3 regions of the Streptomyces sp. NPDC049577 genome follow, and region 2 is predicted to be linked to each of the others. Evidence: predicted binding sites of a transcription regulator. Region 2 holds the regulator's gene; each other region holds the start of a gene.

Region 1 (9,763 bases), on a different contig from region 2:
GCGGGCCGGGAGCTCCGGCCGTCCGCACCGCTTCGCCCCGCCCGCTCCACGGCGGGCGGGGTACCCCGGTCCCCCGCTTCGATGCACGGCACGCCGCCCCTGACCCCGTCGGGAGCGCCTAGCGGACCAGACCCCAGCGGAAGCCGAGCGCGACGGCGTGCGCCCGGTCGGAGGCGCCCAGCTTCTTGAAGAGCCGGCGGGCGTGGGTCTTGACGGTGTCCTCGGAGAGGAAGAGCTCGCGGCCGATCTCGGCGTTGGACCGCCCGTGACTCATGCCCTCCAGCACCTGGATCTCCCGCGCGGTGAGCGTGGGCGCGGCGCCCATCTCGGCCGAGCGCAGCCGCCGGGGGGCGAGCCGCCAGGTCGGGTCGGCGAGCGCCTGGGTGACCGTGGCGCGCAGCTCGGCCCGCGAGGCGTCCTTGTGCAGATAGCCGCGCGCGCCGGCAGCGACGGCGAGCGCCACCCCGTCCAGGTCCTCGGCGACCGTGAGCATGATGATGCGGGCGCCGGGGTCGGCGGAGAGCAGCCGGCGCACGGTCTCGACGCCGCCCAGTCCGGGCATGCGTACGTCCATGAGAATGAGATCCGAACGATCGGCGCCCCAGCGGCGGAGGACTTCCTCGCCGTTGGCCGCCGTCGTCACGCGCTCGACGCCGGGCACGGTCGCCACCGCACGCCGGAGCGCCTCTCGGGCAAGCGGGGAGTCGTCGCAGACGAGGACGGATGTCATGACCGCCCTCCGCAGCTGATGCGCGTCACCTTGAGCCTCCAGGCTGGTACTGATCGTCACCTGTGCGATTGACGTCTTGGCGGGCACCCTGGCCGGCTGCCCGGTGCTTCATTCGTCAACCGCCTCCGCACTCTCAACGACGGTCACCCGAAAGAGTTACGGGCCTGCTCGACCACGTTCGGCACTCTACGTGAGGGCGCGGATACAGAGCAGGGCGCATTGGGGGCGCCCGGCTCTCTGTTCAAGCTATGCCCCATTTGCCCACTCGGACCCTCATTTCTTCCCATCTGCTGCCATGTGTGGCTAGATTCGCAATGAGTCATATTTTCATCACGGCCAAACCGCCCGCTTCGAGCACGCTTCGAGGGGACATGCAATGGCAGATTTCTCCCGCCTTCCCGGTCCCAACGCCGACCTCTGGGACTGGCAGCTCCTGGCGGCGTGCCGCGGGGTCGACAGCTCGCTCTTCTTCCATCCCGAGGGGGAACGCGGAGCCGCCCGCAGCGCCCGCGAGGCCTCCGCGAAAGAGGTGTGCATGCGCTGTCCGGTGCGCGCGGAGTGCGCGGCGCACGCGCTGGCCGTACGGGAGCCCTACGGCGTGTGGGGCGGCCTCACCGAGGACGAGCGCGAAGAGCTGATGGGACGCGCCCGGCACCGCTCCATCACGGCGTCGTCCGGCCCGGTCGGCGCGTAGCCGGGCACGCCCGGCAGCTTGCAGAAACGTTCTACTGCCGTGACGGGCTACCGCCGCGACGTTCTACTGCCGCGACGGGCTACTGCCGCGCGGCCGCCGTCAGCTGGTCCAGCATCGCGGCCACGGCCGGCACCCGCGCCAGGTCCGGCAGCGTGAGCGCCACGACCTCGCGCTGCACCACCGGCTCGACCGCCACGGTCCGCGTCCCCTTCGGGCGCACCGTCTCCAGCGCCAGCTCCGGCATCACCGCGACCCCGAGCCCCGCGCCGACCAGGCCGAACACCGCCGGGTAGTCGTCCGTCGCGAAGTCGATCCGGGGCGTGAACCCCGCGCTCTCGCAGATCTCCACCAGATGCCGCCGGCAGCGCGGGCACCCGGCGATCCACGGGTCGTCCGCCAGCTCCGCTATCCCGATCCGCTCGGCACCGGCCAGTGGGTGCCCCTCCGGCACCACACCGATCAGACGATCCGTCAGCAGCGGGCGCACCACCAGGTCGTCCCGGCCCCAGGGGCCCTCGGGCCCGGGCAGGGCCCCGACCTCGGGGGTGCCCGGCCCGGTGTCGCGCACGTCGGGGTAGCGGAAGGCCAGCGCGATCTCGCACTCTCCCTCGCGCAGCATCTCCACCGAGCGCGGCGGCTCGGCCTCCACGAGCGAGACCCGGGTCCCCGGGTGGGCGGCCCGCATCTCCGCGAGCGCGCTCGGCACCAGCGTCGAGCTGGCGCTGGGGAAGGAGACCAGGCGCACCCGCCCGGCGCGCAGCCCGGCGATCGCCGCGATCTCCTCCTCGGCGGCCGTCAGCCCGGCCAGGATCCCCGCGGCATGCCGCACCAGCGCCTCGCCGGCCTGGGTCAGCCGCATTTCGCGGCCCGTGCGCACCAGCAGCGGCGTGCCGGTGGACTGCTCCAGGGCCTTCATCTGCTGGCTGACGGCGGGCTGGGTGCACCCCAACTCCCGCGCCGCCGCCGAGAACGAGCCGGTCGCGGCCACGGCGCGGAGCACCCTGAGATGACGAGCCTCGATCATACGGCCGAGCATAAGCGAAGCTTGGGGTGAAAAGGGAAGCCCCAAGCTGCCACCGGGGGGTGGGGAGGGGCCGGGATGGTCTTCACGGGGGGCCGCCGAGCACTAACGTTCCCGTATGACGACTGCACTGATCACGGGAGCGACGGCCGGCATCGGCGCGGCCTTCGCGCGGCGGCTGGCGGCCGACGGAAAGAACCTGGTGCTGGTGGCCCGCGACGAGAAGCGGCTGAGCGAGCAGGCGACCGAGCTCCACGACCGCCATGGCGTGGAGGTCGAGGTGCTCCGCGCCGATCTCGCGGAGGACGAGGGCATCGAGGCCGTCGAGGCACGGCTCGCGGACCGCAAGCACCCGGTGGATCTGCTGGTCAACAACGCCGGCTTCGGCCACAAGGGCCGCTACCTCGAGGTGCCGATGGCGGACGAGCTGCGGATGCTCAAGGTGCACTGCGAGGCGGTGCTGCGGCTGACCTCGGCGGCGTCCGCCGGGATGCGGGAGCGCCGGCGCGGCGGGGTGATCAACGTGGCGTCGGTGGCCGCCTTCGTGCCGCGCGGCACCTACGGGGCGAGCAAGGCGTGGGTCGTGCAGTTCACCCAGGGCGCCGCGCGGGACCTGGCGGGCAGCGGGGTGCGGCTGATGGCGCTGTGCCCCGGTTTCGTGCGCACGGAGTTCCACCAGCGGGCCGGGATGGGCACCGACAACGTCCCCGGCTGGCTGTGGCTGGACGCCGACCGGCTGGTCGACGCGGCGCTGAAGGACCTGGCGCGCGGCAGGTCGCTCTCCGTCCCGGACCCGCGCTACAAGGCGCTGACCGGCCTGATGAAGCTGGCCCCGCGCCGGGCGGTCTCGCGGGCGAGCGCGACGACGGGCCGCAAGTACGGGCCGAACTGACGGGGGCGGCGGCCGCCGCGGGGCAGGAGCGCTCCCGGGCGACGGGAAGCCGGGACATCCCAGGGCTAACCTGGACGTATCACCCGGCCGTACCCCCCGGGAGGCGTCATGACCTTCGTACAGCTCATCGACTGCAGGACCAGCAGGTACGACGACATGAACCGGCTCATGGACGAGTGGGTCGCCGCGACGGAGGGGAAGCGCACCGCCACCCACTCGCTCGTCGGCCGGGACCGCTCCGACGGCGATCACTTCATCGAGCTCATCGAGTTCCCGTCCTACGAGGACGCGATGAAGAACTCGAACCTCCCGGAGACCAACCGGATCTTCGAGGAGATCGTCGCGCTCTGCGACGGCATGCCGAACTTCACCGATCTCGACGTGGTCCGCGACGAGCAGCTGAACAAGGCCACCGCCCGGCGCTTCTACGACGAGGTGGCCGTCGGCGGCGACCTCGGTCTGATCGACGAGCTCTTCGCCGAGGACTACCGGGAGCACGACCTCGGCGCCTGGGAGGAGCCGGCGGACGACCGGGAGGCCTTCCGGGAGACCGTCGCCGGCTGGCGGAACGCCTTCGAGTTCCGCTTCGACCTGCACAGCCTGGTGGCCGAGGGGGACGAAGTCGTCGTCCGCTGGACCTGGCGCGGCACCCACCGGGGCGACTTCAGGGGCCTCGCGCCCACGGGCCGGCAGGCCGCGATGGACGGCTTCACGACGTTCCGGCTGGAGGACGGCCGGATCCGCGAGGGCTGGTGGACCTACGACATGCTCGGCCTGCTGCGGCAGTTGGGCGCGGTCGAGGCGCAGGCCGAGGTGTAGGCCGCGGTGCAGGCCGAGGTGTAAGCCGGGGCGCGGCCGGATACGGGACCGGGCCCGGTCCCCCTCGCGGGGTGACCGGGCCCGGGCGTCAAGTGCCGTGGACGGCTCGCGTCAGTGCGCGTGACCGTGGCCGTGGCCGTGACCGGCCTCGGCGGCCTCCTCTTCCTTCTTCTCGACGACCAGGGTCTCGGTCGTGAGCAGCAGGGAGGCGATGGAGGCGGCGTTCTCCAGGGCGGAGCGGGTGACCTTGACCGGGTCGATGACGCCGGCCTTCACCAGGTCGCCGTACTCGCCGGTCGCGGCGTTGAAGCCGTGGCCCTTCTCCAGCTCGGCGACCTTCGAGGTGATGACGTAGCCCTCGAGGCCGGCGTTCTCGGCGATCCAGCGCAGCGGCTCGACGACGGCGCGGCGGACGACGGCGACACCGGTGGCCTCGTCACCGACCTTGCCCAGGCCGCTCTCCAGCACCTTGGCGGCGTGGACGAGCGCGGAACCGCCACCGGAGACGATGCCCTCCTCGACCGCGGCGCGGGTCGCGGAGATGGCGTCCTCCAGGCGGTGCTTCTTCTCCTTGAGCTCGACCTCGGTGGCCGCGCCCACGCGGATGACGCACACGCCACCGGCGAGCTTGGCGAGGCGCTCCTGGAGCTTCTCGCGGTCCCAGTCCGAGTCGGTGGTCTCGATCTCGGCCTTGATCTGGGCGACGCGGCCCTGGACGTCGTCGGCGTTGCCGCCGCCGTCGACGATGGTGGTGTCGTCCTTGGTGACGGTCACACGGCGGGCGGAGCCCAGCACGTCCAGACCGGCCTGGTCGAGCTTGAGGCCGACCTCCTCGGCGATGACGGTGGCGCCGGTGAGGGCGGCCATGTCGCCGAGCATCGCCTTGCGGCGGTCACCGAAGCCGGGGGCCTTGACAGCCACGGCGTTGAACGTGCCGCGGATCTTGTTGACGACCAGCGTGGAGAGGGCCTCGCCCTCGACGTCCTCGGCGATGATCAGCAGCGGCTTGGAGCCACCCGCCTGGATGATCTTCTCGAGCAGCGGCAGCAGGTCGGCGATCGCGGAGATCTTGCCCTGGTGGATCAGGATGTACGGGTCGTCGAGGACGGCCTCCATACGCTCCTGGTCGGTGACCATGTAGGGCGACAGGTAGCCCTTGTCGAAGGCCATGCCCTCGGTGAAGTCGAGCTCCAGGCCGAAGGTGTTGGACTCCTCGACGGTGATGACACCGTCCTTGCCGACCTTGTCCATCGCCTCGGCGATGAGCTCGCCGACCTGCTTGTCCTGCGCGGACAGCGCGGCGACGGCGGCGATGTCGGCCTTGTCGGCGATCGGGCGGGCGCTCGCCAGCAGTTCCTCGGAGATCGCCTTGACGGCGGCGTCGATGCCCTTCTTCAGGGCGGCCGGGGAGGCGCCGGCGGCGACGTTGCGCAGACCCTCGCGGACCAGCGCCTGGGCCAGCACGGTGGCGGTGGTGGTGCCGTCACCCGCGATGTCGTTGGTCTTGGTCGCCACCTCCTTGACGAGCTGGGCGCCCAGGTTCTCGTACGCGTCGTCGAGCTCGACCTCGCGCGCGATGGTGACACCGTCGTTGGTGATGGTGGGCGCGCCGAACTTCTTGTCGATGACGACGTTGCGGCCCTTGGGGCCGATGGTCACCTTGACGGTGTCGGCCAGCTTGTTGACGCCGCGCTCGAGGGCGCGACGGGCGTCCTCGTCGAACTTCAGGGTCTTCGCCATGGTCTGCTCAGGTCCTCTCAAAAGAACCGCGCCCCCGGCGCCCGGCTAGCAGACACGGGAACCAGGGGCGCGGAACAAACAGCTTTGGGGTGAATTACTTCTCGATGATCGCGAGGACGTCGCGGGCCGAGAGAACGAGGTACTCCTCGTTGTTGTACTTCACCTCGGTGCCGCCGTACTTGCTGTAGAGCACGACGTCGCCGACGTTCACGTCGAGCGGCAGACGGTTGCCGTCCTCGAAGCGGCCCGGACCGACGGCCAGGACGACGCCCTCCTGGGGCTTCTCCTTGGCGGTGTCCGGAATGACCAGGCCAGAGGCCGTGGTCTGCTCGGCGTCGAGCGGCTGGACCACGATGCGGTCCTCGAGCGGCTTGATGGCAACCTTGGAGCTGGTGGTCGTCACGATCCGACCTCCCCCTTCGGAGATCTCACGGGGTTAACTGTCTGAGGTGGCGACCAGGTCGATCCGTCGTCGCGGGTGCCGGACCTGCCCGTCGCTGTGTTTGGCACTCGCCGTAGGAGAGTGCCAGCGCCGAGACTATGACGCGGTTAGCACTCGGTCAAGCGGAGTGCCAATTCGCCGTGCGGCGAGCCTTTGCTACCCCGCTCCCGTGCGGGGTACTCCTGACCGGGGGCTCGCGCCCCCGGACCCCCGGACGGGCCGGTTCGGCTACACGTAGTCCTCCAGGCGGGCCACCGTGAAGCCCTGGCGCTCAACGCTGCGGATCAGGTTCGCCATCATCCGGGTCATCGTCGTGCCCTTGAGCTCTGCGGGCCCGCGGAAGTGGGCCAGGATGATGTCACCCGGGCGCAGGCCGTCGCCCTCGGCGTAGCGCATGTCGTTGATCTGCATCGTCGCTTCCCACAGGACCACGGCCCGTACGCCGCAGCTGCCCGCCGCGACGAGCGTCTGCTCGTTGTAGTTGCCGTACGGCGGCCGGAAGAGGGGCGGGCGCTTGCCGAAGCGCTTGTCCAGGACGTCCTGCTGCCCGCAGATCTCGCGGCGCTGCGCGTCGGCGGAGAGGGTGCGCAGGTTGGGGTGGTCGATGGTGTGGTTCTGCACCCCGTTGCCGAGGGAGCGCAGCTGGTCGAAGTAGCCGTAGCCCGGACCCGTCCGGGCGACGCTGTCCGTCAGGAACATCGTGAACGGCAGCTTCAGGTCCCGCGCCATCTTCAGGAACTCCGGGTCCTTCTCGGCCCCGTCGTCGATCGTCACGAAGACGACCTTGTCGTTGGTCTGCACGCGCCGCACGACCGGCGGGGTGCCGCCCTCCTTGACCTTGTCGGTCAGCTTCGCGGCGGGCGGGGGCGGCGGCGCGGCGAGCGGCTCGGCGAGCCCCCACTTGCGGTACGCGGCGGCGTCCGGAGCAGCGGCGGTGGGCGGGGCGGCGGGGGCCGCCGGGTGCGCGGCCCCCGGCTTGTCCGCCCTCGCAGGCTTGCCCGAACCGGACGAACACCCGGTCAGCAGAGCGGCGAGCAGCATGGCGGCGACGGGAACAGCGCGGAAGCGGCTGGATATGGACGGGCTCACACGTCCGATTCTTGTTCATGTATGCGAAGAGCGGCACCCCTGCTCGGGGTGCCGCTCTGGTTGCCGTTTCCGGTCTTGTTGCCGTTCCGGCCGGATCAGTAGGCGGAGTTGACGTTGTCCATGGAGCCGTACTTGTCGGCCGCGTAGTTGCAGGACGCGACGATGTTGGCGACCGGGTCCCAGATGTCCCAGGAGGTGCCCTCGACGTGATACGCCTTGAACGTCGGGTCGATGATCTGCAGCAGACCCTTCGACGGCACACCGTTCACCGCGTTGACGTCCCAGTCGTTGATCGCCTTCGGGTTACCCGTCGACTCACGCATGATGTTGCGCTTGACGCCGTCGTAGGAACCCGGGATGCCCTTGGCGTGCATGATGTCCAGCGCCTGGGCGATCCAGCCCTCCAGATTGTCGCCATAGGCCTTCGGCGCCGGAGCGGCGGGCTTGGCGGGAGCGGCCTTGACCGGCTTGCGGGCCTCCGAACGGGAAGCGGCAGCCTTGACCACGCGCTCCTTGTCCGCCTTCGCCTTCGCGGCAGCATCGGCGTCGGCCTTCTTCTTCGCGTCGGCGTCCGCGGCGGCCTTCTTCACGGCAGCAGCCTCGGTCTTGCCCTGCGCGGCGGCGTCCGCGACGGCCCGGGTCAGCTCGTCCTGCTGCGTCGCACCGAACGACTCGGCATTCCAGGCAACGGTCTTCACCGGACGCGTCTCCGCAGCAGAGGCCGTGCCGGCCGAAACGGCGGCGAACGCGGCCGCCGCGATCGACGCGGCAGCGATACCGGTGGCGGAGATCTTGTGGGCCTTGGTCAGACGGGTATAACCGGAGTGGGTGGAGCGCATAACTGAGCTGAACCTCTTCCAATCGCGAACGTCGCAGTGGCCGTACCTGGCGCAAGAAAAAGCGCCGTTTCTCGGTCGACGGCGCCGTGCGACTCAGCCATTGTTAGCGGCGCCCAAAACCCCCGACAAGACTGTGACCTACGACCTCACAACGTAGAAAACCCCAGGACGAATGCCCTAAAACCGCCAAAAACGCGCGCCGCTTATCACTAGCCGAGGGCGTATGTGACCCACGCCCTATGCCCCGCCTCACACCCGGCCGCATTCCTCCTCACGCCCTGCCATTGAGCGCATGCGAATGGTCGGCGAATTCCGGCCTCAGGCCAGGGCGCCGATCGCCTCCTGCCACGGAAAGGTGCCCTGCTGCGGCGCGTGCGGGTCGTGGCCGCCCTCGCCGAGGAGTACGGTCACGCCTGCCCCGCGCAGGGTGGCGACGCTGCGGTCGAGCGCCGGGTGCGCGGCCTGGGCCGCGTTGATGTGCGGGAGGGCGACGATCGGCAGGCCCAGCCCGATCGCCTCCGTGATCAGCCCGAGGGCCAGGGTGTCGGCCGTGCCGGCCGCCCATTTGTTGAGCGTGTTGAACGTGGCGGGCGCGACCAGGACCGCGTCCGGCGGCGGCAGCACGTCGGGCTCCTGGGGCAGCTTGTACTGGTGCCGCACCGGGTGACCGGTCAGCTCGTGGAGCGTGGTGACGTCGTCCTCCAGCCAGCGGTGCGCGTAGGGGGTGAGGATCAGGCAGACGTCCCAGCCGGCCGCCTGGGCCGCGTGGATGCCGGTGGTGATCCGCAGGGCGGGCGGGGCCGCGCAGCAGACCAGGTACAGGACGCGGTGATCACGGTTGGCGGTCATGTCCGCAGTCCACCGTGTGCGGGGTGCGGCCGCAAGCGGGTCAGAATGAGACACGTGCCGAACCCCTCCGCCGATGCCTTCACCGCTCTGCTCTCCGACGAGGGCCGCGCGCTCCTCGACGGTCTGCGCGACCACGACCCCTCCCAGGAGCTGGCCACCGCCACCCGGCTGCGCCGCGAGCACCCGGCCGAGCTGGTCTCCGCCGCCCTCGGGCAGGCGCGGCTGCGGCAGCGGGCGGTGGCGAAGTTCGGGGCGGAGGACGCGTTCCGTATGTTCTTCACGCCCAACGGCGTCGAACAGGCCACCCGGGCGACCGTCGCCGCGCACCGGGCCGCCCGCCTGGCCGCGCTCGGCGTCCGCAGCCTGGCGGACCTGTGCTGTGGCATCGGTGGCGACGCGATCGCGCTGGCGCGCGCCGGCGTGTCGGTTCTGGCCGTGGACCGTGACCCGCTGACGTGCGAGGTCGCCCGGGCCAACGCGGCCGCGCTGGGACTCGCCGAGCTCATCGAGGTGCGTTGCGCCGATGTGACGGAGGTCGACACGGCGGGGTACGACGCCGTCTTCGTCGACCCGGCGCGGCGGGGCGGCCGGGGCCGGATCTTCGACCCCGAGGCGTACTCCCCGCCGCTCTCCTGGGCCGTCGAGGCG
Region 2 (9,763 bases):
AGTCCCACCCGGGCGAGCGCGTCCAGCACCCGGCCCCGGTCGGGCCGCTCGCCGGCCAGCCGGCCGGGGAGCTCGACGTTCTGCGCGACCGTCATCGCCGGCATCAGGTTGAACGCCTGGAACACGAACCCGACCCGGCTGCGCCGCAGCTCCGCCAGCCGCCGCTCGGGCAGCCGGGACACCTCCGTACCGCCCCACCAGACGGAGCCCCGGGTGGGCCGGTCCATCCCCGCCAGACAGTGCAGCAGGGTGGTCTTGCCGGAGCCCGACGGGCCCATCACCGCCGTGAACGTCCCGGGCGCGAGGGCCACCGACACCCCGCGCAACGCCCGCACGGCGGCACTGCCACGCCCGTACTCACGATGCAGGTTCTCCGCCCGGGCGGCGGTTGCCGTCCCGGTGTCCGTCGCTGTCTCAGCCATGCGTTCATCCTCGGCGGACGGCGCCCGGCGATCGATCGTGCGGGCCCCCGGACCGGGGGTGCGGGAAACCGAACCCCTTGCCGGGGGATCGCGGCGAACGCGTCGGTCGCGGTGACCGTGGATGCCTCCGGAGCCTCGCCGCGGTGGCTCGCCACGGTGGCTCGCCGCCATGGCGGCGGAAGATCTCACGCGCCTCGGCTCAGCGCATGATCAGGTGCCCCCGGCGGTACCGTTCCCCCTCGCACGGCTCGCGCAGCATCCGGCCGACCTCGACGAACCCGGCCTCGCCGGCCAGCGTCGCGAGCTCCTCGACCGGCCAGCGGTAGGCCGTCGTCACCTTGTGGTCGAACGGCGTGACCGGCTCGCCCTCCGACTCGAAGAAGGCCAGCAGGAGAGGGCCGCCGGGCGCGAGCACCCGCCGGAATTCGGCCAAGTACGACGGCACGTACCGCGGTGGGGTGTGGATGACCGAGTACCAGGACACGATGCCGCCCAGCTCGCCGTCGGCCAGGTCCAGGGCGTCCATGGAACCGACCTCGAACCGCAGGTCCGGGTAGGTCGCGCGAGCGATGTCGATCAGCGCCGGGGACAGGTCGACGCCGAGGACGTCCAGCCCGAGGTCCCGCAGGAGCGCGGTCACCTGCCCGGGACCGCACCCCAGCTCGGCGACGGGCCCGGCATCGCCGGCCCGCGCGTACTCGGCGAACGCCGCGAGCACCGCGCGGTCCAGCGGAAGCGGGTCGAGCGCGTTGCGGGCGAAGGCGGCGTACCGGTCCGCCAGGGCGTCGTAGGCGTATGCTGTCGCACTCAGGTGCGAGGAGGCTTCGGTCACGAGCGAGGACCCTAGCCGGACACGACGGCGGCCGTGGGCCGGCCGCCGTCGCGCCGGTCCGCCGTTTGCCAGCGCATCACCCCCGCGCTAGGCCGTCTCGTACGCGGCCAGCCCGCTCTTGAGCTCCACGAGCGTCTTCTCCGCCAGGTCGTGCAGGAACTCCGGGCAGACCCACGCGTCCAGCGGCTCGTACTCCTGGTCCGCCTCGCCCTCCTCGTCCTTCTCGTCCCAGCCGTCGTACTCCGAGATCTCGGCCCGGCCGCCGGGGCTGCGCAGCAGGTAGCCGACCTGGTTCGTCCAGTCCGGGTCGCCGGTGTCGGGGTGCTCGCCGGGGGCGTGGGTGCAGGGGCGGTCGTCCAGCAGGGAAACGGCCTTCTCGATCCCCTCGATCATCGCGTCCAGCACCCCGCGGTCCGTGATCCTCTCCGAGGTCGCGTACCAGCACGTGGCGTTCATGGTGACGAGGTAGCCGGCCAGCTCGCCACGGGTGGGAAGGTACGGGTGGTCCTCGGCCTCGTCGGTGAGCACCTCGTGCGGGTCGCAGTAGGGGTAGTCGTTCACGATGCCCGAGAGGGTCCTGATGTAACTGCGGTGGTGCTCCGGCGCCCCCACCGGTATGCGGCGCACCGTGAAGGGGGCGATCACGTCCACCGCGACCCGGGCCCACCCCGCCACGTTGACCGGGCACAGCACCTGCTCGTCAGCCGTGGTCAGCAGCCCGGTGTCGAACGTCCAGATGTCGTCCTCCAGCAACCCCACCTGGGCCTCGTACGGGTGCTCCTCGTGCTCGCACGGGCGTCCGCCCAGTTCCTTCGCCGCGGCGCGCAGGGCGGCGAGGGCCGCCTCCTCGGCCGCCCGCTCCGGGCGCCAGGCCAGATAGCCCGACAGGGCGACCAGCCCCGCCACCCACACGTGGGCGTGCTTCCCGCCCGGGTCGGCGGCGAGGCCGCTCGCGCACTGCATGACGAGCGGGTCCGCCTGCTGTGCCGGGGAGTTCCTGGCGATGCGCCGCCAGGCGTCGGCGAGCTGGTCCGGGGCGGGGGTGAGGTCGGTCGTGTCGATCATGATGTGCACGACGACGGCCGGACCCCCGCGGTTCCGGCACGCTTGCGGTAGGTCTGGGACGCCGGGGGGCCGTACGCCTCCACCGGGACGTCCCGGACCTACCGCAACCGGAAAGCCACCCAGGCAGGGTCGGCTGGCTGGAGATGCCGAAGGCGCGGCGCGCCTCGCCGTACCACGGTGCCCGGCGCCGGCCGTCGCAGAGCCCGTTCCATGTCCACCTGCGAGAACGTCACCGAGTCACGCGCTCGTAGTCCTGCGCACGCAGCTGCGCTGCCGTGCCGTCAGTCCCAGCGCCCCGAGCGCCCCAGGAGCAGGGCCGTGGCCGCCGTGCCGGCCGTGGACGTGCGGAGCACGCTCGCGCCCAGGCGGTACGGGCCCGCACCCGCCTCCGCGAAGACGGCGAGTTCCTCGGGCGAGACGCCACCCTCGGGGCCGACGACGAGGACGATGTCACCGGCGGGCGGCAGCTGGGCCGTGGCGAGCGGGGTGCTGCCCTCCTCGTGGAGGACGGCGGCGAAGTCCGCCCCGGCGAGGAGCTCGGCCACCTGTCGCGTCGTCATGAGGTCGGCCACGGAGGGGAAGCGGAGGCGGCGCGACTGCTTGCCGGCCTCGCGGGCCGTCGAGCGCCACTTGCCGAGGGACTTCAGGCCGCGCTCGCCCTTCCACTGGGTGACGCAGCGCGAGGCCGCCCAGGGGACGACCGCGTCGACGCCCGTCTCCGTCATGGTCTCGACGGCGAGTTCGCCGCGGTCGCCCTTGGGCAGGGCCTGTACGACCGTGATGCGCGGCTGCGGCTCCGGCTCGGAACGGACGGTGGTGACGGATACGTCGAGGCGGTCCTTGCCCTCGACGGCGGCCACCGTGCCGTACGCGCCGGTGCCGGCGCCGTCCGTGAGGACGATCTCCTCGCCGACGCGCAGCCGGCGCACGGAGACGGCGTGACGGCCCTCGGGGCCGTCGAGGGAGAAGACCGTGCCGGGGAAGACGCCGGTGAGGGCGTCCTCTTCGACCACGAAGACCGGCGCTGTCATGAAGGCTCACTCTCTCGGATGGATCGCGTCGACGCCGCCTGCGCGGCCGCCAGTTCGGCGACCAGCGTGCCGACCAGTTCTGCCGCCGGCAGCGTCCGGGCCAGCCGGTGGCCCTGCCCCGCCCACAGGTTCATCGCCTGCGGGTCCCCGGCCGCCGCGGCCGCCTTGCGCAGGCCCGCGGTCAGATAGTGGACCTGCGGGTACGCGGCGGGGGCGTACGGGCCGTGCTCGCGGATGAACCGGTTCACCAGACCGCGGGCCGGGCGGCCGGAGAAGGCCCGGGTCAGCTCGGTGCGGACGAACAGCGGGTCGGTCAGGGCCTGTTTGTGCAGGGGGTGGGCGCCGGACTCGGGGCAGGGCAGGAAGGCCGTGCCGAGCTGGGCGGCGCGGGCGCCGGCCGCGAGGACGGCGGCGATGTCGGCGCCGCGCATCAGCCCGCCGGCGGCCATGAGCGGCAGCGGCACGCTCTCCCGGACCTGGGCGAGGAGCGCGAGCAGCCCGAGGCCCGCACCCGCGCCGTCGGCGTGCGGGTCGTCGTGGTGGGTGCCCTGGTGGCCGCCGGCCTCCACGCCCTGGACACACAGGGCGTGCGCGCCGGCCTCATGGGCGGCGAGCGCCTCGTCGGCCGAGGTCACGGTGACGACCGTGAACGTACCGGCACGGGCGAGCGCGTCGAGGTCCGCGGGCGAGGGGCAGCCGAAGGTGAACGAGACGACCGGGACGGGGTCGTCGAGGAGGATCGCCAGCTTGGCGTCGTACGCGTCGTCGGCACTGCGGTCCCAGTCGCCCAGCGGGGTCTCGTACCAGGTGGCCTCGCCGGCCAGCTGCTCGGCGTACACCTCGACGGCGGCCGGGTCGGCGGCCGGGGGCTGCGGCATGAACAGGTTGACGCCGAAGGGGCGGGCGGTACGGGCGCGGAGCTGCTTGATCTCCTCGTACATGGCGGCCGGGGTCTTGTAGCCGGCGGCGAGGAAACCGAGGCCTCCGGCGTCGGAGACGGCCGCGGCGAGGGACGGGGTCGAGGCACCGCCGGCCATGGGGGCCTGCACGATCGGGTGCGGGAACTCGAAGGCCATGAGCACATCGTGTCACGTTTCCCCCGGGGGCTCGGCCCCCATGAACGCCGGACGGGCCGGTGTGCACCGGCCCGTCCGTCACAGCGAATCGCTCAGCGCCCGTTGAACGCGTCCTTCAGCCGCGAGAACAAGCCCTGCTGGCCCGGCTCACTGTGCCCGCCCGGGGGACAACCCCCGAACCCCCGGCCGCGCGCCTACCGTCCGTTGAACGCGTCCTTGAGTCGCGAGAACAGCCCCTGCTGGCCCGGCTTGAACTCGCCCAGCGGGCGCTCCTCGCCGCGCATCTTCGCGAGCTGGCGCAGGAGTTCCTCCTGCTGCGGGTCGAGCTTGGTCGGGGTGGTGACCTCGACGTGGACGACGAGGTCGCCCCGGCCGCCGCCGCGCAGGTGGGTGACGCCGCGCTGGTGGAGCGGGATGGACTGGCCGGACTGGGTGCCCGGGCGGATGTCGATCTCCTCGACGCCGTCGAGCGTCTCCAGCGGCACCTTCGTGCCCAGCGCGGCCGCGGTCATGGGGATGCTGACCGTGCAGTGCAGGTCGTCGCCGCGGCGCTGGAAGACCGGGTGCGGCTTTTCGTGGATCTCCACGTACAGATCGCCGGCCGGGCCGCCGCCGGGACCGACCTCGCCCTCGCCGGCGAGCTGGATGCGGGTGCCGTTGTCGACACCGGCGGGGATCTTGACGGTGAGGGTGCGGCGGGAGCGGACCCGGCCGTCGCCGGCGCACTCCGGGCACGGGGTGGGCACGACCGTGCCGAAGCCCTGGCACTGCGGGCAGGGGCGGGAGGTCATGACCTGGCCCAGGAAGGACCGGGTGACCTGGGAGACCTCGCCGCGGCCACGGCACATGTCACACGTCTGGGCGGACGTGCCGGGGGCCGCGCCCTCGCCGCTGCAGGTGCCGCAGACGACGGCGGTGTCGACCTGGATCTCCTTGGTCGTGCCGAAGGCGGCCTCGTTGAGGTCGACCTCGATACGGATCATGGCGTCCTGGCCGCGCCGCGTGCGCGAGCGCGGGCCGCGCTGGGCGGCCTGGCCGAAGAACGCGTCCATGATGTCGGAGAAGTTGCCGAAGCCGGCGCCGAAGCCGCCGGCGCCCGCACCCGCGCCGCCCGAGGCGGACAGCGGGTCCCCGCCGAGGTCGTAGACCTGCTTCTTCTGCGGGTCGGAGAGCACCTCGTAGGCGGCGTTGATCTCCTTGAACCGCTCCTGCGTCTTCGGGTCCGGGTTCACATCCGGGTGCAGCTCGCGCGCGAGACGGCGGAAGGCCTTCTTGATCTCGTCCTGCGAGGCGTCACGCCGTACACCCAGGACCGCGTAGTAGTCCGTCGCCACTTACGACTCCGCCAGGATCTGTCCGACGTAACGTGCCACTGCGCGTACCGCTCCCATCGTTCCGGGGTAGTCCATGCGGGTCGGTCCGACCACGCCGAGTTTGGCGACTGCCTCGTCGCCCGAACCGTAGCCGACGGCGACGACCGATGTGGAGTTCAGACCCTCGTGGGCGTTCTCATGACCGATGCGCACGGTCATGCCGGGGTCCCTGGTCTCGCCGAGCAGCTTGAGCAGGACGACGTGCTCCTCCAACGCTTCCAGCACGGGCCGGATCGTCAGCGGGAAGTCATGCCCGAATCGGGTGAGATTGGCGGTGCCGCCGATCATCAGCCGCTCCTCCGTCTCCTCGACCAGCGTCTCCAGGAGGGTCGCCAGCACGGTGGAAACGGTTCCGCGGTCGTCCTGCTCGAAGGATTCCGGGAGGTCCTGCACCAGTCGCGGCACATCCGTGAAGCGGCGGCCGACGACCCGGCTGTTGAGCCGGGCCCGCAGGTCGGCCAGCGACTGCTCGCTGACCGGCGCGGGGCAGTCGACCATGCGCTGCTCGACCCGGCCCGTGTCCGTGATGAGCACGAGCATGATGCGGGACGGGGAGAGCAACAGCAGCTCCACATGGCGCACGGTCGAACGCGTCAGCGACGGGTACTGCACGACCGCGACCTGCCGGGTCAGCTGCGCCAGCAGCCGGACGGTGCGCGCCACGACGTCGTCCAGGTCGACCGCGCCGTCCAGGAAGTTCTGGATGGCGCGCCGCTCGGCGATCGACAGCGGCTTGACGTCGGCCAGCTTGTCGACGAAGAGGCGGTAGCCCTTGTCGGTCGGGATGCGGCCGGCGCTGGTGTGCGGCTGGGCGATGAAGCCCTCGTCCTCCAGGGCGGCCATGTCGTTGCGCACGGTGGCCGGGGAGACGCCGAGCTTGTGCCGCTCGGTGAGGGCCTTGGAGCCGACCGGCTCCTCGGTGCCCACGTAGTCCTGGACGATGGCGCGCAACACCTCGAGCCTGCGTTCGCTCAGCATCGCGCGCACCTCCAGTCCAGCGGGTCCAGCAGTCGTACGGGGTTCTCCAGGACCTCTTCCTTTGGCACTCAGTGGTCACGAGTGCCAGAACCCGTTGCCAGTGTACGGCCGGTCACCACGACGAGGGCAAGGGCCGTCCTCGTCACGGGCGGTCCGGACCGCCGTCCGGCCGGGCAACGGTACTCCTCTCCGGCTAGCGTCTGCCCCATGGAACACGACGGGGTACGTGAGGGTGCTCACGGCTGGGAGCGGCTGGCGCCGGGCGTCGCCCGCCGCAGGCTGCCGGGCTGGGACGCCACGGTCGGCGCGATCGCGGGCGGGACGGGCCTGATGGTCGTGGACACCGGCTCCTCACTGCGGGAGGGCGTGGAGATCCGCTGCGAGGTGACCGCGCTCTTCGGGCGCGAACCGGTGGAGACGGGCAGCCACGCAGTGACGCATATCGCACTCACCCACCCCCATTTCGATCACATCCTGGGGACCGCCGCCTTCTCGGGCGTGCAGGTGTACGGGGCCGTCGGACTCGACGACATGCTGGCGCGCGAGCGCGACGAGGTGCGGTGGGACGCGGTACGGCACGGGGTTGACGCGGAGGAGGCGGCGGAGGCCGTCGATCTGCTCGTACGCCCGCAGCACACGGTCTCCGGCGAGGTCGCCGTGGACCTGGGCGGCGGCCGGCGCGTGCTGCTCGCCAACGTGGGCCCCGGGCACACCGCGTACGACCTCGCGGTGCTGGTGCCCGGCGGCGACGGGCCCGCCGTCGTCTTCTGCGGTGACCTCGTCGAGGAGTCCGGCGAACCGCAGGCCGGTCCGGACGCCCTCCCGCACGCCTGGCCAGCGGCCCTGGACCGGCTGCTGTCGCTGGGCGGCGAGGACGCGCTGTACGTGCCCGGGCACGGGGCCGTGGTGGATGCGGAGTTCGTGCGGAGGCAGCGTGACGCGTTGGCGGAGCGCTTCGGGGCGTCGTGACCGGCGCCGCGATCATGATCCACAATGGCGCGCATGCGGAGCAGCCGACAGTACGACCCTGATCTGACCCCGCCGTGGAAGCGGACGCAGCCGGTTCCCGAGGTCGCGGCCGAGCTCGACCTGGTGGTGGAGGAGGTCACGACCGGCTTCTGCGGGGCGGTCGTGCGGTGCGAGAAGACGGCGCAGGGGCCGGTGGTCACGCTGGAGGACCGCTTCGGCAAGTGCCGCGCCTTCCCGATGGAGCCGCGGGGCTTCCTGCTGGAGGGGAGGGTCGTCACGCTCGTACGGCCCTCGGCCGGGGTCCCTGCGGGACCGGCCCGTACGGCGTCCGGCTCGCTGGCTGTCCCCGGCGCCCGCGCCCGGGTCGCGCGGGCGGGCCGCATCTACGTCGAGGGGCGGCACGACGCGGAGCTCGTCGAACGGGTCTGGGGCGACGACCTGCGCATCGAGGGTGTGGTCGTGGAGTACCTGGAGGGCGTCGACGACCTCCCGGAGATCGTCCGGGCCTTCGGCCCCGGGCCGGACGCGCGGCTGGGCGTGCTGGTGGACCACCTGGTCCCGGGCTCGAAGGAGTCGCGCATCGCGGCGTCCGTCACGGACGAGCACGTGCTCGTCGTCGGGCACCCGTACATCGACGTGTGGGAGGCCGTGAAGCCGGCGTCGGTGGGGATTCCGGGGTGGCCCCGGGTGCCGCGGGGCGAGGACTGGAAACGAGGGGTGTGCCGGGCGCTGGGGTGGCCGGACCACACGGGGCGCGCGTGGGCGCGGATCCTGGGGTCGGTGCGGAGCTACAAGGACCTGGAGCCGGCGCTCCTCGGGAGGGTCGAGGAGCTCATCGACTTCGTGACCGCGTCAAGCGATTCCTGCCCCTGACCCGCCCCTTCCCGGTTCTTCGGGGGCCCAGCCCCCGACCCCCCGGTCCTCGAACGCCGGACGGGCCGAGTCCGCCCCGCTCAGTCGACCAGGTCCCGCACCACCGCGTCAGCCAGGAGCCGGCCCCGCAGGGTCAGGGCCGCGCGGCCCCGCGCGTAGGAGTCGGGGTCCAGGAGGCCCTCCGAGAGGGCTCGCTGCGCCGCGGCGGCGCCGGCCGGCTTCAGGAGGGAGAGGGGGCAGCCCTCCACCAGCCTCAGTTCCAGCAGGATGCGCTCCACCCGGCGGTCCTCCGCGGCAAGCACCTCGCGACCCGCCCCCGGCGAACGCCCCTCCGTGAGGGCCTGCGCGTAGGCGCCCGGGTGCTTGACGTTCCACCAGCGCACGCCGCCGACGTGGGAGTGCGCGCCCGGCCCCGCGCCCCACCAGTCCGCGCCGCGCCAGTAGAGCTCGTTGTGGCGGCAGCGGCCGGCGGGGGTGGTGGCCCAGTTGGAGACCTCGTACCAGCCGTAGCCCGCCCCGGAGAGCGCCTCTTCGGCGATCAGGTAGCGGTCGGCGTGCACATCGTCGTCCGTCATGGGCACCTCGCCGCGGCGGATGCGCCGGGCGAGCTGGGTGCCCTCCTCGACGATCAGGGCGTAGGCCGAGACGTGGTCGGGGCCGGCGCCGATGACCGCGTCGAGGGAGGCGCGCCAGTCGTCGTCGCTCTCCCCCGGGGTGCCGTAGATCAGGTCGAGGTTGACGTGTTCGAAGCCCGCCGCGCGTGCCTCGGCGACGCATGCCTCCGGGCGGCCGGGGGTGTGCGTGCGGTCGAGGATCTTCAGGACGTGCTGCCGGGCGCTCTGCATGCCGAAGGAGACGCGGTTGAAGCCGGCCTCCCGCAGTTCGGCGAGGTAGCGCGGGTCGACGGACTCGGGGTTGGCCTCGGTGGTGACCTCCGCACCCTCGGCCAGGCCGAACTCGTCGCGGATGGCGGCGAGCATGCGGCCCAGGTCGGCGGCGGGCAGCAGGGTGGGCGTGCCGCCGCCGACGAAGACGGTCTCGACCGGCCGGGGGTCGTCGCCGAGCACCTTCCGGGCCAGCCGGATCTCCTCGGCGACCGTCTCGGTAAAGCGGTACGCGAGCTGGGTTTAGAACGTCGTGAGAC
Region 3 (9,763 bases), on a different contig from region 2:
GCCCTCGCCCGGCTCGCGCCGCGGCTGGCCTCCGTCGCCGTCGTCACCGGCCGCCCGGCCGGGGCCGCCGTGCGCCACGGCGGCTTCGCCGGGGTCGCCGGGCTGGAACACCTCGTCGTCCTCGGGCACTACGGCGCCGAACGCTGGGACGCCGTCACCGGCACCGTCAGCGCCCCCGCCCCGCACCCGGGCGTCGCCGCCGTCCGGGCCGAGCTGCCCGGCGTCCTCGACCGGTCCGGCAACTGGCAGGGCACCTGGGTCGAGGACAAGGGCCGCGCCGTCGCCGTCCACACCCGCCGCGCCGCCGACCCCCAGGCCGCCTTCGGCGCCCTGCGCGACCCGCTCACGGCGCTCGCCCAGCGGCACGGCCTCATCGTCGAGCCCGGCCGCTTCGTCCTGGAGCTGCGCCCGCCCGGCATGGACAAGGGCGTCGCCCTCGCCGACTACGTGCGCGAGGTCGACGCCGGGGCCGTCCTCTACGCCGGCGACGACCTCGGCGACCTCGCCGCCTTCGCGGCGGTCGAGAAGCTGCGCACCGAGGGCGTGCCCGGCGTCCTGGTGTGCAGCGGCAGCGCCGAGGTCACCGTGCTCGCCGAGCGCGCGGACCTCGTCGTCGACGGCCCGTCCGGTGTCGCCGGCCTCCTGACCGGGCTGGCGGACCGTCTCGCCTGACGGCCACCCGTCTGCCCGGCTGCCCGGCTGCCCGGCTGCCCGATTGCCCGTCTGCCCGGCTATCCGTCGTCGGCGTCGCTCGTCTCGCGGGGCGTGCCCGTCGCCTGGATGCCGAGCACGGACAGGGCCGTCGTCCAGTCCCGCGCGATGGCCTGCTGCGCCTTGGCCAGCTGCGTCTTGCCGGCGCAGATCGCGGCCTTCAGCTTGTTCTCGACGACGTCCTTCGGATTGTTCGGCCCGGCCCCCGGCTTGTGCCCCGGGGACGGCGGCTGCACCCACAGATTGCGCGGATCGTTCGGGTCGCCGCCGAGCTGCAGGCTGATGAGATGGTCGTACTCCGCGTCCCGCAGGTTGCCCTTGTAGCCGTAGGAGGCGGCGTTGGCGGTCTTCTCGCGGCTGGTGATGTTCGTGGACGGCCGGATGTCGGAGGTGTATCCGCTGCAGCAGATGGTGGACTTGATGGTGTCCTGCGTGACCTTCGGGTTCGTCGCCCCCGGCGAACACTTCGGGTCCGGCAGCGGCTCCTTCGCGGAGGTGTACCGGTAGTGACAGCTGCCCGGTTCGGGCTGCTTCTGCACGGTGTACGGGGACCGCGGTCCGGGCCCCACGGGTATCCCTCCGGGAGGGGCGCCGGACGTCCCGGCGGCCTTCTCCTCCGTGCCGGACGAACCGGATGACCCGGACGAACAGGCGGTCGCGGAAAGCGCGATGACACCACTGACGGCCACTGCTGCGGCGGCGCGGCGCACGACAATCGACATGCGGGATGGCTACCCGCCGGGGGCCGGTGGGGTTGCAAGGCCCAGGAAGCGGTTCCGCTTACAGCGCGTCTCCCGAACACGGCGCCCACGCGGGCGCACACCGCCACCCGCCCCCCATCCCGGTCTCAGCCCGTGCGCTCCTGGCCCCGCTGGAGTGCGGTCAGCTGGTCCGTGAACCAGCGGGCCGGGGGGAGGGCCGTCGCCGCCGCGGCCAGTCGTTTCGTGCGGGCCTCGCGGTCCGTCCGGTCGAGGCGGAGGGCCTCGTCCAGGGCCCGGGACGTGGCCTCGATGTCGTACGGGTTGACCAGGAGCGCGTCCTCGCCCAGCTCCGCCGCCGCGCCCGCCTCGCGGGAGAGGACGAGGGCGCAGCCGTGGTCGGAGACCACGGGGACTTCTTTCGCGACCAGGTTCATGCCGTCGCGGATGGGGTTGACCAGCGCCACGTCCGCGAGCCGGTACGCCGCGAGGGAGCGGGCGAAGTCGTCCTTGACGTGGAGGGCGACCGGCTGCCAGCCGGGCTTCCCGAAGGCCTCGTTGATCTCGCCGGCCACCCGCTCCACCTCGGCGGTGTACGCGCGGTAGACCGCGAGGTCCTGCCGCGAGGGGTAGGCGAAGGCGACGTGCACGACCCGGCCGTGCCACTCCGGGTGGTCCTCCAGCAGGCGCCGGTAGGCGCGCAGACCGCGGACGATGTTCTTCGACAGCTCCGTCCGGTCGACGCGGACGATGACCTTCCGGTCGGGGCCGATCTGCTGCCGCAGGGCGGCCATGCGCTGCTCGACGTCCGGCTGGTGGGCGCGCTCGCGCAGGAATTCCGCGTCGGCGCCGAGGCCGTGCACGCCGAGCCGGGTGGTCCGCCCCTCGAAGCGCACCGCCGGGGCCCCGGGCCCCTCCCGGAGTACCTCCGCGCCCAGGACGCTCTCGCAGCACGCGGCGAACGCGTCGGCCCAGCGCCGGGTGAGGAAGCCGGCCCGGTCGCCGCCGAGGATCCCGCGCAGCACCTGCTCGGCGACGTCGTCCGGCAGCAGCCGGTAGTAGTCCGGCGGAGCCCACGGCGTGTGCGAGAAGTGGCCGATCCGCAGATCCGGGCGGCGCGCCCGGAGCAGACCGGGCACCAGCGTGAGGTGGTAGTCCTGGACGAGCACGCACGCGCCCTCGGCCGCCTCCTCGGCGATCGCGTCCGCGAAGGCCGTGTTGTACGCCTCGTAGGCGGCCCACTGCGTCCGGAAGGCGGAGTCGAAGGCCGGTTCCAGGGGCGTCTGGTAGAGCAGATGGTGGACGAACCACAGCACCGAGTTGGCGATCCCGTTGTACGCGGCCGCGAAGGTCTCCGCCGGGATGTCCAGCATCCGTACGGCGTGGCCCCCGGTGTCGGCGGGGTCCAGTCTTCGGCCGGACTCCTCCGCCCGGCGGGAGGCCTCCCGGTCGCCCTCGCCGAGCGCCGCGCACACCCACACCGCGCCGGATTCGTGGCCGATCGCGCTGAGCCCGGACACCAGCCCGCCCCCGCCGCGCCCGGCCAGCAGCGAGCCGTCCGCGCCCAGCCGGTAGGAGACGGGGCCCCGGTTCGACGCGACGACGATCGGGGCGGATTGCACATGCTCAGCGACCATGCCGCCAGCCTTGCCCGGGAGGGAACCGCTCAAACGTACGCCCAAGGGGACGTTCAGGCGGCGCGTCGCCGTGCGTACTCCGGGATGCCGGCCATCGGCGGGCGTTCCTCCGTGTCCACGGGATACGTCCGCGGAACGAACCCCTCCGGCGCGCGTTCGAACTGGGTGAGGGCCGGCCGCACCAGATGGCCCCGGGCCAGCCGCAGCTGCGCGGTGCGGTAGATCGCGGCGGCCATGCGGCCGAGCGCCCGGTCGTCCTGGTGGCGGTGGAGACGGACGCCGACGTCCACCTGGGCGAGCCCGTCCAGCCCCACCGTGTGCAGCGCGTCCACCAGCAGGCCCAGCTCCACCCCGTACCCCACGGGGAACGGCAGCCGCTCCAGCAGCGAGCGCCGGGCCGCGTACTCGCCGCCCAAGGGCTGGACGAAACCGGCCAGTTGCGGCCAGTGCAGATTCAGCAGCGGGCGGGCCACCAGCTCCGTCACCCGGCCGCCCTGCGCCGGCACCGGCCCCGCGGCCGTGCCCAGCGGGCGGTCGTACATCGCCTTGACGAAGTGCACGTCCGGATCGGTCAGCAGCGGGCCGACGATGCCGGAGACGAAGGCCGGGGAGAACTCGCGGAGGTCCGCGTCGACGAAGCAGACGACGTCGCCGGTCGTCGCGAGCAGCGACCGCCACAGCACCTCGCCCTTGCCGGGCAGCGCCGGCAGCCGCGGCAGCACCTCGTCCCGGTGCACGACCCGCGCCCCGGCGGCCGCGGCCTCCTCACCCGTACGGTCGGTGGAACCCGAGTCCAGCACCACCAGCTCGTCCACCAGCGGCACGGCCTCGGACATCAGCTCGCGCCGGACGGTGGCCACGATCGCGCCGACCGTCGCCTCCTCGTTCAGCGCCGGCAGCACGACGCTGACCGTGGTGCCCGTCGCGGCCTTGGCGGCGAGGAGCCGGTCGAGCGGACGGTCGGCCGCGACCCAGGACCGCCGTTCCAACCAGCGCTCCACCTCTTCCAGCACGTGTACCGCTCCTCGCATCTCGCGCTTCGGACGACCCCTCTTCCGGGCCGGTTTCGTCGGTTACAGTCTTGAACAACGCGGACGCCCCCCGCATGCCGGGGTCGTCGTGCGCACAAACGCCGGGTCCCCGACCCGGCCATACCGCTCATCCAGAGGGGCAGAGGGACACGGCCCGTTGAAGCCCCGGCAACCCTCCAGCCGATCTCCCGGTCACCCGGCGAGGCTCCCGGCGGGGAAGGTGCCAATTCCGTCTCGCGGCGAGGTGCGCCGCGAGGAAGATGAGGAGAAAGGGCCTCGCCTCCATGGCTGTCCAAGCCGTTGAAAGCCGTACCGTCACCTCCCCCGTTCCCTCCTTCGGCCCCGCCGTCGCGCTGTCCTGCCGCGAGTGCGGTGAGCGCTTCGGGCTCGGCCCGGTCTTCGCCTGCGCCTCCTGCTTCGGCCCGCTGGAGGTCGCCTACGAGCTCCCCGCCGGCGACCCGGAGGCGCTGCGGCGCCGCATCGAGGCCGGCCCGGCGAACATCTGGCGCTACGCGCCGCTGCTGCCCGTCCCCGCCGACGTCGCGGAGAAGCCGAACCTCGGCCCGGGCCTCACCCGGCTCGTCGAGGCCGGCAACCTCGCCCGCGAGCTGGGCGTGACCGGCGGTCTCTACGTCAAGGACGACTCCGGCAACCCCACGCACTCCTTCAAGGACCGCGTCGTCGCCATCGCCGTCGAGGCCGCCCGCGCCTTCGGCTTCACCACCCTCTCCTGCTCCTCCACCGGCAACCTCGCCGGCGCGGTCGGCGCCGCCGCCGCCCGCGCGGGCCTGCGCTCCTGCGTCTTCATCCCGCACGACCTGGAGGCGGGCAAGGTCGTCACGGCCGCCGTCTACGGCGGGGACCTCATCGCCATCGAGGGCACCTACGACGACGTCAACCGCTTCTGCTCCGAGCTCATCGGCGACCCGCTCGGCGAGGGCTGGGGCTTCGTCAACGTCAACCTGCGCCCCTACTACGGCGAGGGCTCCAAGACGCTCGCCTACGAGATCTGCGAACAGCTCGGCTGGCGGCTGCCGGACCAGATCGTCGTCCCGATCGCCTCCGGCTCCCAGCTCACGAAGATCGACAAGGGGCTGCGGGAGCTGATCGCCCTGGGCCTGGTCGAGGACCGCCCCTACCGGATCTTCGGCGCCCAGGCGGAGGGCTGCTCGCCGGTCTCCCGCGCGTACAAGGAGGGGCACAACGTGGTGCGCCCCGTGAAGCCGGACACCATCGCGAAGTCCCTCGCGATCGGCAACCCGGCGGACGGGCCGTACGTCCTCGACATCGCCCGGCGGACCGGGGGAGCCGTGGAGGACGTCACGGACGAGCAGATCGTCGACGCGATCCGGCTGCTCGCCCGCACGGAGGGGATCTTCGCGGAGACGGCGGGCGGGGTGACGGTCGGCGTCACCCGCAAGCTGATCGAGGACGGGGTCCTCGACCCCTCCCTGACCACGGTCGTCCTCAACACGGGCGACGGCCTGAAGACGCTGGACGCGGTGGCCTCCGGCCCCACGGCGACGATCCGGCCGTCGCTCGAGGCGTTCCGCTCCCTGGCCTGAGCCCGGCCCGGCCGGCCGGCCCGCACCCGACGACCACCGAACCCCCGGAGACCCCCATGAGCGTCACAGTCCGCATCCCCACGATCCTGCGCACCTACACCGCCGGCAAGGCCGAGGTGCCCGCCGAGGGCGCCACCCTCGCCGATGTGATCGCCTCCCTGGAGACGAACCACCCCGGCATCGGCGCCCGCATCCTGGACGACGCCGGCAAGCTGCGCCGCTTCGTCAACGTCTACGTGAACGACGACGACGTCCGCTTCGGCGGCGGGCTCGCCGCGCCCACGCCGGACGGCGCCGGCGTGTCGATCATCCCCGCCGTCGCCGGCGGCTGAACCACAGGTAACGCCTTTCACGGGCGGTTCCCGCGGACATTCCCGAATCGCCCCGGCCGGAAAACGGACGGGGCGATTCCGGCTGTTGGAGCGCGATACAGTTGGGGCGTTCCCCCTCCGGTGTCACCACCGAACGCATATGAGAACCCGTCAAGTTGTGCCGGAAACAGGTGCGCGATTTGTCGGGTTGGTTGGCCTTTGCCCGGTCCGAGTTGCCCGTAAAACTCCGGGAACCGGTGCTTTTTTCCGATCGGCCGCGCCCGGAATTCTCGTCCGACTGACCTGTTGCAGACGGCATCCGTGCAGATACATTCAGCCGCGGTCGACGCGTTCCGGCGCACACCTCCGTCCTGTCCGGGGGTGAGGTCTGACCCGGGTCCGCGAAGTGCGGTCCTGTGCAAGGGCCAGTAATAGGGGAGTTAGGCATGGCTCAGGGCACCGTCAAGTGGTTCAACGCGGAGAAGGGGTACGGCTTCATCGCGGTCGACGGTGGTGCGGATGTATTCGTCCACTACAGCGCGATCCAGATGGACGGCTACCGCACCCTCGAGGAGGGGCAGCGGGTCGAGTTCGAGATCTCGCAGGGCCAGAAGGGGCCGCAGGCGGACATGGTCAAGGTGACCGCCTGACCGGTGCGCATCGACCACCGGCTCACTGAAGCTCGCCGAGGGGCCCGCGCCGGGAGGCGCGGGCCCCTCGTGCGTGCGCGCGGCCCTTGGCGGCCCCTCGCGGCCGCGCGCGTGTGTCGCGCATGCGTGGTCCGGCACGGGGGCAGGGATTGGGGGACCCGCTTGCACTCGCAGGTGCCGAGTGCTAACTATTGGCGTTAGCACTCTCCGGTCGAGAGTGACAGATTTGGACCGTCGGTGAGGTCCGCAGGCCCGGCGGGGCAAGGAACCGCCTGGTCCGCAGGCCGTCCGTCGCGGGCGCCAGCGCGGTCCGGAGCATCTCACCCCGTCCCGTCTGGGAGGACCACTTCACATGGCCAAGATCATCGCGTTCGACGAGGAGGCACGGCGCGGTCTCGAGCGCGGGATGAACCAGCTCGCCGACGCCGTCAAGGTCACCCTCGGCCCCAAGGGTCGCAACGTCGTCCTCGAGAAGAAGTGGGGCGCCCCCACGATCACCAACGATGGTGTCTCCATCGCCAAGGAGATCGAGCTCGAGGACCCGTACGAGAAGATCGGCGCCGAGCTGGTCAAGGAGGTCGCGAAGAAGACGGACGACGTCGCCGGTGACGGCACGACGACCGCGACCGTCCTCGCCCAGGCGCTGGTCCGCGAGGGTCTGCGCAACGTGGCCGCCGGTGCCAACCCGATGGCCCTGAAGCGTGGCATCGAGAAGGCCGTCGAGGCCGTCTCCGGCGCGCTGCTCGAGCAGGCCAAGGACGTGGAGACCAAGGAGCAGATCGCCTCCACCGCCTCCATCTCCGCCGCCGACACCCAGATCGGCGAGCTCATCGCCGAGGCCATGGACAAGGTCGGCAAGGAAGGCGTCATCACCGTCGAGGAGTCCCAGACCTTCGGTCTGGAGCTGGAGCTCACCGAGGGTATGCGCTTCGACAAGGGCTACATCTCGGCGTACTTCGCCACCGACATGGAGCGTATGGAGGCGTCCCTCGACGACCCGTACATCCTGATCGTCAACTCCAAGGTCTCCTCGGTCAAGGACCTGCTGCCGCTCCTCGAGAAGGTCATGCAGTCCGGCAAGCCGCTGCTGATCATCGCCGAGGACGTCGAGGGCGAGGCCCTGTCGACCCTGGTCGTCAACAAGATCCGTGGCACCTTCAAGTCCGTCGCCGTCAAGGCCCCGGGCTTCGGCGACCGCCGCAAGGCCATGCTCGGCGACATCGCCATCCTCACCGGTGGCACGGTCATCTCCGAGGAGGTCGGCCTCAAGCTGGAGAACGCCGGTCTCGACCTGCTCGGCCGCGCCCGCAAGGTCGTCATCACCAAGGACGAGACGACCATCGTCGACGGTGCCGGTGACAGCGACCAGGTCCAGGGCCGCGTCAACCAGATCCGCGCCGAGATCGAGAACAGCGACTCCGACTACGACCGCGAGAAGCTGCAGGAGCGCCTGGCGAAGCTGGCCGGCGGCGTGGCCGTCATCAAGGCCGGTGCCGCGACCGAGGTCGAGCTCAAGGAGCGCAAGCACCGCATCGAGGACGCCGTCCGCAACGCGAAGGCGGCCGTCGAGGAGGGCATCGTCGCCGGTGGTGGCGTGGCCCTGCTCCAGGCCTCCCAGGTGTTCGAGAAGCTGGAGCTCGAGGGCGACGAGGCCACCGGTGCCAACGCCGTCAAGCTGGCCCTGGAGGCCCCGCTGAAGCAGATCGCCGTCAACGGTGGTCTCGAGGGCGGCGTCGTCGTGGAGAAGGTGCGCAACCTGGCCGTCGGCCACGGTCTGAACGCCGCCACGGGCGAGTACGTCGACATGATCGCCGAGGGCATCATCGACCCGGCGAAGGTCACCCGCTCCGCCCTGCAGAACGCCGCGTCCATCGCCGCGCTGTTCCTGACCACCGAGGCCGTCATCGCCGACAAGCCGGAGAAGGCCGCCGCGGCCGCTCCGGGCGGCATGCCGGGCGGTGAGATGGACTTCTGATCGACCTCACCGGTTGATCGACCGTCCTGATCGCCGGGGCGGCACCCCTCTCCCAGGGGGTGCCGCCCCGGCGGCGTTTACCCTGGTGCCGCCAGGGTGACGACCACGAACGGAGCGAGCCGGTGACAGCGGGGGAGGCGGGCGGCAACGAGCTGGTCGGACAGGTGCTCGGCGGGCGCTACCGGGTGACCGCGCCGATCGGGCGCGGCGGCATGGGCGTCGTCGCCCGGGCGGTGGACGAGCTGCTGGGCCGCGAGGTCGCCGTCAAGATCCTCCGCGTCTACACGGACGCCTCCGGCCCGGAGCTCGCGGACCTGCGGGCCCGGATGCAGCGGGAGGCGCAGGCCGCCGCCCGCATCCGGCACGGCGGCGTGGTCACCGTGCACGACGTGACCGAGGACCAGGGCCTGCCGGTCATCGTCATGGAACTCGTCGACGGCCCCTCGCTCGACGACGTGCTGGCGGAGCGCGGCAGCCTGGAGCCGCGCGAGGCCGCCGCCATCGGCGCCAAGCTGATGGACGCGCTCGGCGCCGCGCACCGGGCCGGCGTCCTGCACCGGGACGTCAAGCCGGCGAACGTGCTGCTGGAGCGCGGCGGCAGGGTCGTGCTGACCGACTTCGGCATCGCCACCATGGAGGCGTCCGACGAGGACGCCATGACCAGGCTGACCCAGAGCGGCCAGATCATCGGCTCCATCGACTACCTCCCGCCGGAGCGGGCGCAGGGCAGGGAGCCCGGTCCGGCGTCGGACATCTGGTCGCTGGGCATGACGCTGTACGCGGCGGTGGAGGGCGCCTCGCCGTTCCGCCGCACCTCGGTGTGGTCCACGATGACGGCCATCGTCAACGAGCCCCTGCCGGAGCCGCGCCGCGCCGGCCCGCTCACGCCGGTGCTGCGGGCACTGATGGCGAAGGAACCGGAGCACCGGCCGAGCGCGGAGCAGGCGCGGCGGATGCTGGAGGAGGTGGCCGCGGGCGGGACCCCGGACCCCGCGCCGGCGCCCACCGCCGCGGTGTCGCCGCTCCCACCACCGGGGTTCGGCGCGGCACCACTGCCGCAGGCGGCGCCGCAGCCGTTCCCGCAGCCGTCGCCGCCATCCTTCCCGCAGCCTGCCGCGCAGCCGTTCCCGCAGCCGTCGCCGCCATCCTTCCCGCAGCCTGCCGCGCAGCCGTTCCCGCACCCGT

The links. Region 2 encodes HrcA, which represses chaperone genes, less so after heat shock. Its sites were predicted from a motif close to TTNGCACTCNGNNNNNCNGAGTGCNAA; they were not measured.
Region 1: a site for HrcA is predicted at 6,446-6,472, ahead of groES (co-chaperone GroES). Genes of this name have one in related genera too.
Region 3: a site for HrcA is predicted at 6,801-6,827, ahead of groL (chaperonin GroEL). Genes of this name have one in related genera too.

The regions. Positions count from the first base shown of each region.
Region 1 is NZ_JBFAPH010000030.1:6,476-16,238, forward strand. It holds gene AB0K09_RS06420 (response regulator transcription factor) at 119-730, opposite strand; gene AB0K09_RS06425 (WhiB family transcriptional regulator) at 1,107-1,424, shown strand; gene AB0K09_RS06430 (LysR family transcriptional regulator) at 1,504-2,448, opposite strand; gene AB0K09_RS06435 (SDR family oxidoreductase) at 2,564-3,337, shown strand; gene AB0K09_RS06440 (ester cyclase) at 3,446-4,156, shown strand; gene groL (chaperonin GroEL) at 4,268-5,896, opposite strand; gene groES (co-chaperone GroES) at 5,991-6,299, opposite strand; gene AB0K09_RS06455 (polysaccharide deacetylase family protein) at 6,567-7,379, opposite strand; gene AB0K09_RS06460 (transglycosylase SLT domain-containing protein) at 7,523-8,266, opposite strand; gene AB0K09_RS06465 (flavoprotein) at 8,585-9,115, opposite strand; gene AB0K09_RS06470 (class I SAM-dependent methyltransferase) at 9,170-9,763, shown strand, end outside.
Region 2 is NZ_JBFAPH010000106.1:35-9,797, reverse strand. It holds gene AB0K09_RS14520 (ABC transporter ATP-binding protein) at 1-422, opposite strand, end outside; gene AB0K09_RS14515 (class I SAM-dependent methyltransferase) at 622-1,254, opposite strand; gene AB0K09_RS14510 (hypothetical protein) at 1,342-2,319, opposite strand; gene AB0K09_RS14505 (16S rRNA (uracil(1498)-N(3))-methyltransferase) at 2,601-3,350, opposite strand; gene AB0K09_RS14500 (nitronate monooxygenase) at 3,347-4,426, opposite strand; gene dnaJ (molecular chaperone DnaJ) at 4,621-5,760, opposite strand; gene hrcA (heat-inducible transcriptional repressor HrcA) at 5,761-6,777, opposite strand; gene AB0K09_RS14485 (MBL fold metallo-hydrolase) at 6,985-7,746, shown strand; gene AB0K09_RS14480 (DUF3097 domain-containing protein) at 7,780-8,619, shown strand; partial or broken gene AB0K09_RS14475 (coproporphyrinogen-III oxidase family protein) at 8,700-9,722, opposite strand.
Region 3 is NZ_JBFAPH010000054.1:11,541-21,303, reverse strand. It holds gene otsB (trehalose-phosphatase) at 1-672, shown strand, start outside; gene AB0K09_RS09650 (hypothetical protein) at 732-1,433, opposite strand; gene AB0K09_RS09645 (trehalose-6-phosphate synthase) at 1,559-3,046, opposite strand; gene AB0K09_RS09640 (glucosyl-3-phosphoglycerate synthase) at 3,100-4,059, opposite strand; SAM riboswitch class I at 4,202-4,344, shown strand; gene thrC (threonine synthase) at 4,362-5,642, shown strand; gene AB0K09_RS09630 (MoaD/ThiS family protein) at 5,699-5,974, shown strand; gene AB0K09_RS09625 (cold-shock protein) at 6,400-6,603, shown strand; gene groL (chaperonin GroEL) at 6,956-8,578, shown strand; gene AB0K09_RS09615 (serine/threonine-protein kinase) at 8,701-9,763, shown strand, end outside.